DNA from 3 places in the Streptomyces sp. NPDC002520 genome. Region 2 is predicted to be linked to each of the others. Evidence: riboswitches for the same ligand, from Rfam matches in the RefSeq annotation. Region 2 holds a riboswitch; each other region holds the start of a gene.
The links. Region 2 has a riboswitch for cyclic di-AMP ahead of ACWD5D_RS18110 (transglycosylase family protein). Riboswitches for the same ligand answer to the same signal wherever they lie in the genome.
Positions count from the first base shown of each region.

Region 1 (4,170 bases), on a different contig from region 2:
CTCCTCGCGCTCCTGCTCGAACTCCAGGGCCACGGCGGCGAGTTCCTGGAGGTTCTCGATGCGGGTCTCGTCCTGCGGGTCGGTGGAGGCCTGAAGTTCGGCGAGATAGCCGGTGCGTTCGAGGACGGCCTCCAGGACGGTCGCCGGTCCGGCGCCGGACTCCACGATCGTCCGCAGGTCCTCCATCAGCGTGTTGAACCGCTTGACCGCGTTGGTGGAGCGCGCGGCCATGCCGTATGCCTCGTCCACTCGCTTCAGCGCCTGCGGGAAGCTGATCTTCTCGCGCTGGGAGAGGGCGTCGATCATCGCCTCCGCGCGCTCGCCGATGCCCCGCTTGGGGACGTTGAGGATGCGGCGCAGCGGCACCGAGTCCTCGGGGTTGGCGAGGACGCGCAGGTAGGCCAGGACGTCCCGGACCTCCTTGCGCTCGTAGAAGCGGACGCCGCCGACGACCTTGTAGGGCAGGCCGACGCGGATGAAGACCTCTTCGAAGACACGGGACTGGGCGTTGGTGCGGTAGAAGACGGCGACGTCGCCGGACTTGGCCTCGCCCGCGTCCGTGAGGCGGTCTATCTCGTCGGCGACGAACTGGGCCTCGTCGTGCTCGGTGTCGGCGACGTAGCCGACGATCCCCGCGCCCTGGCCGGCGTTGGTCCACAGGTTCTTCGGGCGGCGGGACTCGTTGCGCTCGATGACCGCGTTGGCGGCGGACAGGATGGTCTGCGTGGAGCGGTAGTTCTGCTCCAGCAGGATCGTCGTCGCGTTCGGGTAGTCCTCCTCGAACTGGAGGATGTTGCGGATGGTCGCGCCCCGGAAGGCGTAGATCGACTGGTCCGCGTCACCCACGACGCACAGTTCGGCGGGCGGGAGGTCGTACTCGTTCGGAGGGGCTTCGGAGGCGCGGTCGCCCGTGCCGACCAGCTCGCGCACCAGGGCGTACTGGGCGTGGTTGGTGTCCTGGTACTCGTCGACCAGGACGTGCCGGAAGCGGCGGCGGTAGTGCTCGGCGACGTCCGGGAAGGCGCGCAGCAGGTTGACCGTCGTCATGATCAGGTCGTCGAAGTCGAGCGCGTTGGCCTCGCGCAGCCGCGACTGGTAGAGCGCGTAGGCCTGGGCGAGGGTCTTCTCGAAGCCGTCGGTCGCCTGGGCGCCGAAGTCCTCCTCGTCGATCAGCTCGTTCTTGAGGTTGCTGATCTTGGCGCTGAAGGACTTGGGCGGGAAGCGCTTGGGGTCGAGGTCCAGGTCGCGGCAGACCAGGGCCATCAGACGCTTGCTGTCGGCGGCGTCGTAGATCGAGAAGGACGAGGTGAAGCCGAGCTTCTTCGACTCACGGCGCAGGATGCGGACGCACGCGCTGTGGAAGGTCATGACCCACATCGCGTTCGCGCGCGGGCCGACGAGCTGCTCGACGCGCTCCTTCATCTCGCCCGCGGCCTTGTTGGTGAAGGTGATCGCGAGGATCTGGCCCGGGTGCACGTTCCGTTCGGCGAGCAGGTGGGCGATGCGGTGGGTCAGCACACGGGTCTTGCCGGAGCCGGCGCCGGCGACGATGAGCAGCGGGGAGCCGGCGTGGACGACCGCGGCGCGCTGGTTCTCGTTGAGCCCCTCCAGAAGTGCCGCCGCGTCGAGGGCGGGCCGGGGGGCGCCGTCGCGGTAGTACCCTCCCCCACTCTCGGCTCCGCTCGAGCGGGGGGACCCCCACCGGTCCGGCGGCACGTCGAACTTCCCGCCGAACAGATCGTCCGGAAGCGGCTCCGGAGCATGATCGTCCTCGGGCGGCGGCGGGGGTTCCCCCTCATGCCCGCGAGGGGTCTGGAGGTCCGCCAGGAAGCTGTCGTCAAAGAGGCTGCTCATCGCTCTCCGAGTCTAGGGCGCCGCACCGACAACAAGTCGCCGCATCGGGAACATGGCCGCTTCGGCAGACAGTTGATCTTCCCGGTCCCGGTGCGGTCCTCCGGGGCTCGGGCGGCCGCCAAGTCCTCACCCAGCGGAATCACCTCGTGACTCGGGAGCGTTCCCACGACAAGGTCACGAAAATGTATCGGACATATGGTGCACCAACCTTCACACGAGTCACACGAGTTGGCTAGGTTGCCCGTCGGGCCGCACGCCCGTTTCCGGCGAACGTCGCCGGGTCGCGCGGCCTCCGCCGAGTCCATCGCGTCGCTGCACGGCGCACGGAGCCGGGGACCCACCGTTCCCTGGGGTGAATCGGCCCACGTTCCACCCGGGACGAGAGCCGTAGGGCAAGCCTTCCGAACCACCCGCCCGAACCCGACAGCTAACCCGGTAGGCGGCACACGGAAGGAGTCGCCTCCCTTGGCGTCGCACCGCAAGCCGCGTCCCGCGGGCACACTCGGAGCGGGTCTCCGCACCCCCATGCTCGCCACCGCCGCCCTCACCTCAGTGGCCGTGTTGTCCCAGCCGGCCGGCGCCGCCCCCTCTGCCGGCGGGAAGCCGAGCGTGGAGGAGGTCGAGAAGAAGGTCGACGACCTCTACCGCCAGGCGGAGTCCGCGACCGAGAAGTACAACGCCGCCAAGGAGCGGGCCGGTAACCAGCGCAAGCGCGTCGACACCCTGCGCGACGACGTCGCCCAGCGCACCGACCGGCTGAACCAGGCGCGCGAAAAGCTGGGCACGTTCGCCGCCGCCCAGTACCGGACCGGTGCCGCCGCGCCCGAGACCGCCACCTTCCTGCTCGCCAACGACCCGCAGGACTACTTCGACCAGAGCCAGCTGATGAACCGGCTGACGTCACGGCAGAAGATCGCGGTCGACGACTTCGTCACCGAGCAGTCCGCGACCATGAAGAAGCGCCGGGAGGCCGCCCAGAGCCTCCAGACCCTCTCCGAGTCGCAGCAGGAGCTGCAGACGGCCAAGGCCACCGTGCAGAAGAAGCTCGCCTCCGCGCGCGATCTGCTGTCCAAGCTGACGGCCGAGGAGAAGGCACGGCTCGCGGCGATCGAGCGGCAGAAGCAGGAGGAGGCCGCACACAAGGCGGCGGAGCTGGCGAAGAAGCAGGCGGCGCAGGAGGAGGCCGCGCGCAAGGCGGCGGCGCAGGAGAAGGCGCAGCAGGACAGCAGCTCGTCGACGTCGGGCGGTTCGTCGAGCTCCGGCGGCTCGTCCACGTCGGGCGGTTCGACGTCCGGTGGTTCGACGTCCACCGGGACGTCCACCTCCAAGGCCGACAAGGCGCTCGCCTTCGCCCGTGCCCAGATCGGGAAGCCCTACGTGTGGGGCGCGACCGGCCCCGGCTCGTACGACTGCTCCGGCCTGACCCAGGCCTCCTGGAAGGCCGCCGGCGTGAGCCTGCCGCGCACCACCTACGACCAGGTCAACGCGGGCACCACGGTCTCCCTCTCCAACGCGCAGCCCGGAGACCTGATCTTCTTCTACGACGACCTCAGCCACGTCGGCATCTACATAGGCAACGGCATGATGATCCACGCCCCCAAGCCCGGCGAGTACGTCCGCGAGGAGTCGATCTACTACGCCGGCGGATCGATCATCCACAGCGTGGTGCGTCCGGCCTGACCGCGCGCTACTTGGCTTCGCTCCAGGTCCTTCTCGGGCTCCACGCGCGCGTGGAGCCCGCACAGGGCACGCGCGCGTAGCCACGCTCTACCATCGGGCGCATGATCGGCGTCTCGGCTCTGCGCGCGTGGTGGACGGAGTGTCCGCCGGCGACGGGGGCCGCCGTGATGGCGACCGGAATCGTGTCGGTCGGCCTGCACCTGGCGGGCGCCGGGACGCCGTCCCTGATCGTCCTGGTGCCGGCCTGCGTCGCCTGGGTGGCGCCGGCCGCCGCCTTCGTCGTACGGCTGGTGCGGCATCGGCGGCGCTGGGCGGCCGAGGCACGGAGCCTGGGCGCGCTCACCGCCGTCGCGTTGCTCGCACTCGACCTGGCCTGGTGCGTCGTCCTGGTGGTGACCGAGGTGACGCACCCGCGGCTGCGCTACGACCTGCGGCGGTGGGCGACGGTCTTCCCGCTCGGAGTGACCGCGGCGGCCACCCTGTCGGTCGCGGACGCCCTGGGCATCGACTGGTTGAAGGGCCCGGGGCGGGTGCTGGTGTGAGTGTCGGTCGCCGCGTGGCTCGCGGCGGCGGCCGGCGCGGTGCTGTCGGCGCGCTCCGGGACCGGCGGAGAGGGGACGGGGGCGCCCGGCGTCA
Region 1 covers NZ_JBSFXG010000007.1:69,796-73,965, reverse strand. The annotation lists gene pcrA (DNA helicase PcrA) at 1-1,854, opposite strand, end outside; cyclic di-AMP (ydaO/yuaA leader) riboswitch at 2,155-2,311, shown strand; gene ACWD5D_RS12850 (NlpC/P60 family protein) at 2,320-3,534, shown strand; gene ACWD5D_RS12845 (SLAC1 family transporter) at 3,636-4,076, shown strand; gene ACWD5D_RS12840 (hypothetical protein) at 4,168-4,170, opposite strand, start outside.
Region 1: it holds a riboswitch for cyclic di-AMP, as region 2 does, so the genes downstream of both, ACWD5D_RS12850 (NlpC/P60 family protein) here and ACWD5D_RS18110 (transglycosylase family protein) in region 2, are expected to answer to the same signal.

Region 2 (4,170 bases):
ACAGCACCAGCGCGAGCAGGGCCGCGCGGCCGGTGAGCCGGGAGCGGCGGGCCTGGCGCTTGGTCTGGGAGCGGTAGACCCGGGCAGCCGTCTGCTCCCCGAGCAGTCTGAGCCTGGTCGTGGTGGAGAAACGGTCCCCGTTCTTCACGGCCATCTGGCTCTCCGCCTCCCCTTTCACGTGCGTACGTCCCCGGACACGGTACGGGACCGCGTACGGGGACGTACGTACGACTGGCTGAGACTTAGCCCGGGTTGCCGTTCGGCTCTGCGGCTTCTCAGCCCTTGAAGCGCGGGAACGCGCTGCGGCCGGCGTACACCGCGGCGTCGTCGAGGATCTCCTCGATGCGCAGCAGCTGGTTGTACTTGGCGACGCGCTCGGAGCGGGCCGGGGCGCCGGTCTTGATCTGGCCGCAGTTGGTGGCGACGGCCAGGTCGGCGATGGTGACGTCCTCGGTCTCGCCGGAGCGGTGGGACATCATGCACTTGAAGCCGTTGCGCTGGGCCAGCTCGACGGCGTCCAGGGTCTCGGTGAGCGAGCCGATCTGGTTCACCTTCACGAGCAGGGCGTTGGCGGTGCCCTCCTCGATGCCGCGGGCCAGGCGCTCCGGGTTGGTGACGAACAGGTCGTCGCCGACGATCTGGACCTTGTCGCCGAGCTTGTCGGTGAGGACCTTCCAGCCGGCCCAGTCGTCCTCGAACAGCGGGTCCTCGATGGAGACGAGCGGGTAGGCCGCCACGAGCTCCTCGTAGTACTCGGTCATCTCGGCGGCCGAGCGGGACTTGCCCTCGAACTCGTACTTGCCGTCCTTGTAGAACTCGGACGCGGCGACGTCGAGCGCGAGCGCGATCTGCTCTCCGGGGACGTAGCCGGCCTGCTTGACGGCCTCGAGGATGAGGTCGAGGGCCTCGCGGTTGGAGCCGAGGTTCGGGGCGAAGCCGCCCTCGTCGCCGAGGCCGGTGGCCAGGCCCTTGCTCTTCAGGACCTTCTTCAGGGTGTGGTAGACCTCGGCACCCCAGCGCAGCGCCTCGGAGAAGGACTCCGCGCCGATCGGGGCGATCATGAACTCCTGGATGTCGACGTTGGAGTCCGCGTGCGAACCGCCGTTGAGGATGTTCATCATCGGCACCGGCAGCAGGTGCGCGTTCGGGCCGCCCAGGTAGCGGAACAGCGGCAGGTCGCTGGCCTCGGAGGCGGCGTGGGCGACGGCGAGGGAGACGCCGAGGATGGCGTTGGCGCCGAGGGAGCCCTTGTTGTCGGTGGCGTCCAGGTCGAACATGGCCTGGTCGATCAGGCGCTGCTCGGTGGCGTCGTAGCCGACGAGCTCCGGGCCGATCTGCTCGATGACGGCGAGGACGGCCTTCTCGACGCCCTTGCCCTGGTAGCGGTTGGGGTCACCGTCGCGGAGCTCGATGGCCTCGAAGGCGCCGGTGGAGGCGCCGGACGGAACGGCGGCACGACCCGTGCTGCCGTCGTCGAGGCCGACCTCGACCTCGACCGTGGGGTTGCCTCGGGAGTCCAGGATTTCCCGGGCTACGACGACGTCGATGGACGGCACGAGCATCTCCTTCATGGATGTGACGCTGGAAGTGCGGGGCTGGTGTGCCTTGCGACTAGAGCCTAACCGTCCCAGGGGCGTCGGCCACCGACCGACCGTCCCGTGGACGGGAGAGACAGTCAGACGGTACCCATTGTTTATGAACGGAACAAAGGGGGTTCATGAAAAACCCCGTCCCGGCGCGTACGGGGGAACACGCGCCGGGACGGGAGTCCGTGGGGACGGGGGCGGCCGGAGCCTTGTGTCACTTCAGGTGCAGCTGCTGACCCGGGTAGATGAGGTCGGCGTCCTCGACGATGCCCTTGTTCAGGTCGAACAGCTTCTTCCAGCCACCCTTGACACCGTGCTTCTCGGCGATGGTGCTGAGGGTGTCGCCCTTGACCACCTTGTACTCGCCGTCACCCTTCTTGACCTTCTTGCCGGTCGGGGTGGTGACGGTCTTGCTCGCGGCCGGGCGGTCCGCCGAGCGGGAGGCGGCCTGCCGGTCGGTGGAGCGGGTGGTGGTGCTCGGCGCGGCGGGCTTGGCGGGGGCCGGCTTCGCGGGGGCGGCGGCAGCGGAGCCGCCGTAGGGGGTGCTGGACAGGCCCGTGCCGCAGACCGGCCAGGCGCCCTTGCCCTGGGCGGCGAGGACCTTCTCGGCGACAGTGATCTGCTGCTGCTCGGAGGCCAGGTCGGCGCGGGAGGCGTAGGCCGAGCCGCCGTACGCGGCCCAGGTGGAGGCGGAGAACTGCAGACCGCCGTAGTAGCCGTTGCCGGTGTTGATGGACCAGTTGCCACCGGACTCGCACTGGGCGACCTTGTCCCACTCGGTGGCGGTGGCGGCGGATGCGTTGCCGGCCGCCATCAGCGGGGCGGCGACGACGGCGCCGGCGACACCGGCGAGCGTGACGGCGCGAACGGCCTTGGACGGCAGACGGTGCTTGCCCTTGCCGGAAAACAGCATGGATCGATCCCCTCACCGACGCCTACGAGGTGAGCTGTCGGGTTCGGGCCGGTTGAGTTGCCCGGCCGCCCCTCCCGTCTTCCGGAAGGCGCGGCTCCACCCCAAGCCGGTCGCGGCATCAACTGCCGGATCCGGCGCTTACCTTGGGTCCCCCGCTCCTGCCTACGGCGCGTGACGCGTCGACTGTTCCCGGGCAACCGCTGGCAGGATTCGGCGTTGCGATGCCGGGGCTCGTGGTGACGAGCGGCCTTGACCGTAGACAGGCGTTCGGCGGAATTTCAAAGACGATCAGGGCTTCTGAGACTCATCCCACACTTTCACCAAAACGGACATCAGCGCCTGAAATGGGGCGCCAACTCCCCCCGTCCGCCGCCCTCTCAGGAACCGATGTGCAGGGTCTGACCGGGGGCGATGTGGTTCGGGTCGGCGCCGACGATCTTCTTGTTCTGGGCGTACAGCGCGCGCCATCCGCCGTCGACGTCAAGGGAGTCGGCGATGGAGGCGAGCGTGTCGTTCTCGCGGACGGTGTAGCCGTCCGCGTCACGGGAGGCGTGGCGGCCCGCGGAGCGGTCGTTCTGACCGTTTGTCACGCTTTCGTCCGCACTACCGCCACGGTGACGTCCGCCACTGTCGAGGGCGCCGGTGTCGACCAGACTCCAAGAAGCGCCGGTCTGCCACGAATTGCCCGAGTCGTCGGTCACAGGGTCGGAGCCGGCCGAATCCTCGCCCCCCTGTGTCGCACCGGAGTCGGGCAAGGTCGACTTGTCGTACTTGTGGGCATCCGCACCCTCATAGGCTCCGCCGAAACCGGCACCCTCGCTCACACCCGGGGACGGCGTGACCGTCGCACCCACCGAGGGGTCGGACGGGGAAGACGAAGACGGTGAACCCGGCTCATCGGATGAACTGGACGAGTCGGACTTCTTACCGGAGTCGGAGCCGCCCTGGGAGTCGGAGTCGGAGGAGGAGGGGCCGGAGTGCCCCTTGCCCGAGCCCTGGGAGTCGGAGTCCCCGGCGTCCGTGTCGGCGTCCGCGGAACCGGAGCCGGAGGTCATCCCGGAGAGCAGGGCGCAGGTGGCCCAGCGAGTGGTGCCCTGGTCGGCAAGGATCTTCTCGGCGACCGCGATCTGCTGCGAACGGCTCGCCTGGTCGGCGTTCTCGGCGTACCGGGTGCCGCCGTACTTGACCCAGTCCTCATGCGAGATCTGCAGGCCGCCGTAGTACCCGTTGCCGTTGTCGGCGCTCCAGGAGCCGCCGCTCTCGCACTCGGCGACCTTGTCCCAGGTGGTGCCGTCCGCCGCGTGGGCGCTCGCGGCGCCGAGGAGCGGGATGGCGATGGCGGAGCCGGTCACTCCGGCCGCGACGATGAGCGCCGGAGCTTGGCGGGGGCGACGGTGACGACCGTTCCCGGGGAGCATACGGAGGCCTTTCGAGCGACGGCAGATCCGGCGCGGCGGACGTTGCCCGGCCGCCACACTGATGGGTGAACGTATCGGCAGACGATCGCCTGTCACAAGTTCATGCCGCACAGATCACATGAAGATCACGCAGTTGAACGTCTCTCATGTTTTCTCCGCGAGCCGGATTCAGGAGACCGGCGTGAACTCCACGGGAAGCGTGCGCAAACCGCGCATGATGAGCCCGCCGCGCCAGCGCAGATCGGCCGGATCC
Region 2 covers NZ_JBSFXG010000011.1:146,683-150,852, reverse strand. The annotation lists gene ACWD5D_RS18120 (FtsB family cell division protein) at 1-154, opposite strand, end outside; gene eno (phosphopyruvate hydratase) at 276-1,562, opposite strand; gene ACWD5D_RS18110 (transglycosylase family protein) at 1,801-2,499, opposite strand; cyclic di-AMP (ydaO/yuaA leader) riboswitch at 2,504-2,679, opposite strand; gene ACWD5D_RS18105 (transglycosylase family protein) at 2,877-3,917, opposite strand; gene ACWD5D_RS18100 (cytochrome P450 family protein) at 4,086-4,170, opposite strand, start outside.

Region 3 (4,170 bases), on a different contig from region 2:
ACGCCGTAGTGGCGTACCTCACACCAGATCATCCGCTCGGTCCACACCGGTCGCCCGCCGCCCCCGGCCCCACCACGCTGTATCTACGTCGATGACACGGGAGACGAACGGTGGGCCCAGGTGAGATGGAGGAGAACACCTACGCCCGCGCCTGCGGCAGGCTCCCCGGGGACCCCGTCCCGGACCCGGGCCCCGGCGAGGACCCCGGACCCGCGCCCCGGGACCGGATGTGCCGCCCCACCCTGCGGACGCTCGCCCGCGCCCTGCCCGCGCTCCTGATCACCGTCGGGATCGTCTACGACCTGTTCACCCCGCCCGCCCTCACCGCCGTCCCGTTCTTCACGGCCGCCCCGCTGATCGCCGCGCCCCTGTCCTCGCTGCGCACCACGGCCCTCACCGGCCTCGCCACCGTGCTCGCCGCCCTCCTCGTGCACTCCCGCTACGCCCTGACGGACGCCGGCGCCGTCACCGAGGCCGTCACCGTCGTCACGGTCGCCGTCCTCGCCCTCGTCATCAACCGCGTCGTACGCCGTGGCGACGAGCGGCTCGCCTCCGCCCGGCAGATCGCCGAGGCCGCTCAGCGCGCCGTCCTGCCCGAACCCGCCGCGCGGATCGGCGGATTCGACATCGCGGCCCGATACGAGGCGGCCCAGGAGGGCGCGTTCATCGGCGGCGACCTGTACGCGGTGCAGGACAGCCCGCACGGCGTACGGCTGATCGTCGGGGACGTGCGCGGCAAGGGCATGGGGGCGGTCGCCGCCGTGGCCGTGGTGATCGGGGCGTTCCGGGAGGCCGCCGAGCAGGAGGCCACGCTGGAGGCGGTGGCCACGCGGCTGGAGCGGGCGCTGGCCCGCGAGGACACCCGGCGGGAGGGGCCCGACGCCTGCGAGGGCTTCACCACCGCCGTGCTCGCCGAACTCCCGCACGACGACAGCGTCGCCCGCATCCTCAACCGCGGCCACCCGCCGCCGCTGATGCTGCACTCCGACGGCACCCTGCGCGCCCTCACGGTGCACGAGCCCGCCCTGCCGCTCGGCATGAGCGACCTGGGGCTGTGGCCGGACCGCGCGTTCGAGACCGATTTCCCGGGCGGCTCCACCCTGCTGTTCTACACCGACGGCCTGTCCGAGGCCCGGGACGCCCACGGCCGGTTCTACGACCCCGCGCGCCGCCTCACCGGACGCCTCTGCCCGGACCCGGGGAGCCTGCTCGGCCGGCTCGCCGCCGAGGTGCGGCGGCATTCGGGCGGCGGGATGGCGGACGACATGGCGCTGCTGGCCGTACGAAGACCCCCGCGGCACCACGCCGCCGACCGTGACCGCCGTACGGCGACGGCCTCGCCGGACTCTCACTCACGGTGATCGGGTGGCAGCCCTCCGCATAACATCTGAGTCACCATCAAAAAGTGCGTGACTCCTGAACGTGGACCAACTCGCCCGTTTTCCGCCGTTCCTGACGCGTACGTCCACCCCGGAGAGTGTTAAGGATCAGCTTGAACGGCTTGGAATCTGGCGCCCGGGTCTATTAACGTTCGATAACGCAGCGCGGTCGTCCCAGCCGTCACAAGAGGCGGCTCCGTGCGCACACGCCGAATCTCGCAAGGGAACCGGGGAACCACCACCTTGGGGTGAATCACGCGGACGCCGTCGTGAACTGCTTGACTCACGACCGGTATACGCGCGTAGGAGACCTTCCTGCTCCGAACCCGTCAGCTAACCCGGTAGGCGAAGGAAGGAAAGGAGTACGCCCGCGTGGCGTCCAACCGCCCTGCCCCAGAAGCCCCGTTCGTGCCCGCTCAGCGAGATCCCGAGACCTTCGGTTACGGCGGTCCCGGCCCCGAAGAGGGTCCCTGGGAGGAGTGGAACCCCACCGAGGAGTCCATCCGCCCGGTGCGCGGCCGGCACCGCGTCGCCAAGCAGCGCGGCGGACTCGCCCGCAGCTCCACCGTCCTCGGCGTCGGTGTCATCGCCGCCGTCGGTGCGGGCGGCATCGCCAGCGCGAACACCGGCAAGCCGCCGGTGTCCATCTCGCTGCCCGACCACCTGCCCTCCATGGACTCCGTCGAGCACCTGTTCGACGACTCCTCCGGCGCGCCCAAGGCCACCACCGCCTCCCTCACCAACGTCGGCGTGACCTCCGCCGACAGCGCGAAGGGCGCCGACGCGGGCGAGGCCCTGCGCAACCGGATCATGGCGCAGGCCGAGCAGCAGCAGAGCAAGGCCGACAGCCGGGCCGAGGACAAGGCCGCCGCGGCAGCGGCCGCCGCCGCCGAGAAGGCCGCCGCCGACGCGGCCGCCAAGGCGAAGAAGGAGGCCGCCGCCAAGGCGGCCGCCGCGAAGGAGAAGGCGGAGGCCGAGGCCAGGAAGAAGGCCGAGGCGGAGCGCCTGGCCGCGCTGGCGCGGCAGTTCAAGCTGCCGGTCGTCTCGTACACCATCACCGGCACCTTCGGTCAGCCCGGCTCCATGTGGTCCTCCGGCTACCACACCGGCCTCGACTTCGCCGCGCCCACCGGCACGCTCATCAAGGCCGTCCACGGCGGCACGATCACCGAGGCGGGCTGGGCCGGCGCCTACGGCTACCGCACCGTCCTCACCCTCGACGACGGCACCGAGCTGTGGTTCTGCCACCAGTCCTCGATCACCGTCTCCGCCGGCCAGAAGGTCACCACCGGCGAGGTCATCGGCCGCGTCGGCGCCACCGGCAACGTCACCGGCCCGCACCTCCACCTGGAGGTCCACCCCGGCGGCCAGTCCACCGGCATCGACCCGGCGGCGTGGCTGCGCGGCAAGGGTCTCACCCCCTGAGCGGCCACTGACCCGCTCCCGGCCCACGCCCGGTCGTTCGCGACCGGGCCTCGGCCGGTTCTGATCCCCCCATGACCGGCCCCCGGCGGCCCTGGCGGCATCCCCCCGACGTCAGGGCCGTCGGCGCGCCCGGCCGCCCGGGTGCGCCTTCGCCGCCCGTGTGAGCCCGGCCGGCCGGGCAAGTCCCGTCCTCCGGGCAGGTCCCGCTCTCGGGCAGGTCCCGTTCTCCGGGCACGCACGTGGTCCGTCCGGGCGTTTTCACCCACTCTTCGCAGGAACCCGGAATGGGTGGGGCGGAAGTGGCAGTTGAACTGAAACATGACTGCTTCACATTCCCCTCTGCGCAAGCTCGGCTCCTCCGACCTCGAGGTCTTCCCGCTGGCCCTCGGTGGCAACGTCTTCGGCTGGACCGCCGACGAGGAGGCCTCCTTCGCCGTCCTCGACGCCTACACGGCCGCCGGCGGCAACTTCGTCGACACCGCCGACTCCTATTCGGCGTGGATCGAGGGCAACAAGGGCGGCGAGTCCGAGACGATCATCGGCAAGTGGCTCAAGGCGCGCGGCAACCGCTCGGACGTCGTCGTCGCGACCAAGGTCAGCCAGCACCCGGAGTACATGGGCCTCACCGCCGCCAACATCAAGGCCGCCGCCGACGCGTCCCTGCGCCGCCTGGACACCGACTACATCGACCTCTACTACACGCACTTCGACCAGCCCGAGGTGCCGGTCGAGGAGATCATCGGCGCCCTCGACGAGCTGGTGAAGGCGGGCAAGGTCCGGCAGATCGCCGCCTCCAACATCACCCCCGAGCGTCTGCGGGCCTCCCTCGACTTCTCCGCCCGCGAGGGCCTGGCCCGCTACGTCGCCGTCCAGCCGCACTACAACCTGGTCTCCCGCGACACCTACGAGGGCCCGCTGCAGGACCTGGCCGCCCGCGAGGGCCTGGCCGGCATTCCGTACTTCGCCCTCGCCTCCGGCTTCCTCACCGGCAAGTACCGCCCCGGCACCACGGTCGACAGCGCCCGCGCCGGCTCCGCCGCCCAGCACCTCGAGACCGAGCGCGGCCAGAAGGTCCTCGCCGCCCTGGACGAGGTCGCCGCCGCCCACGAGGCCCCCGTCGCCACGGTCGCCCTCGCCTGGCTCGCCGCCCAGCCGACCATCGCGGCCCCCATCGCCTCCGCCCGCACCGTCGACCAGCTCCCGGCCCTGCTGGGCGTCGCCGGCCTCCACCTGACGGACCAGGAAGTGAACCAGCTGACGCAGGCCTCGGCCTGACCGGGACCCCCCGCCGCGCCGCCCCCGTACCGGTACGGGGGCGCGGCACCCTGCGCGGCCCGAAGGCCTACGACCGGTACGGGTTGTACGC
Region 3 covers NZ_JBSFXG010000003.1:460,149-464,318, forward strand. The annotation lists gene ACWD5D_RS08130 (PP2C family protein-serine/threonine phosphatase) at 126-1,361, shown strand; cyclic di-AMP (ydaO/yuaA leader) riboswitch at 1,577-1,742, shown strand; gene ACWD5D_RS08135 (M23 family metallopeptidase) at 1,752-2,804, shown strand; gene ACWD5D_RS08140 (aldo/keto reductase) at 3,123-4,079, shown strand; gene ACWD5D_RS08145 (PrsW family intramembrane metalloprotease) at 4,147-4,170, opposite strand, start outside.
Region 3: it holds a riboswitch for cyclic di-AMP, as region 2 does, so the genes downstream of both, ACWD5D_RS08135 (M23 family metallopeptidase) here and ACWD5D_RS18110 (transglycosylase family protein) in region 2, are expected to answer to the same signal.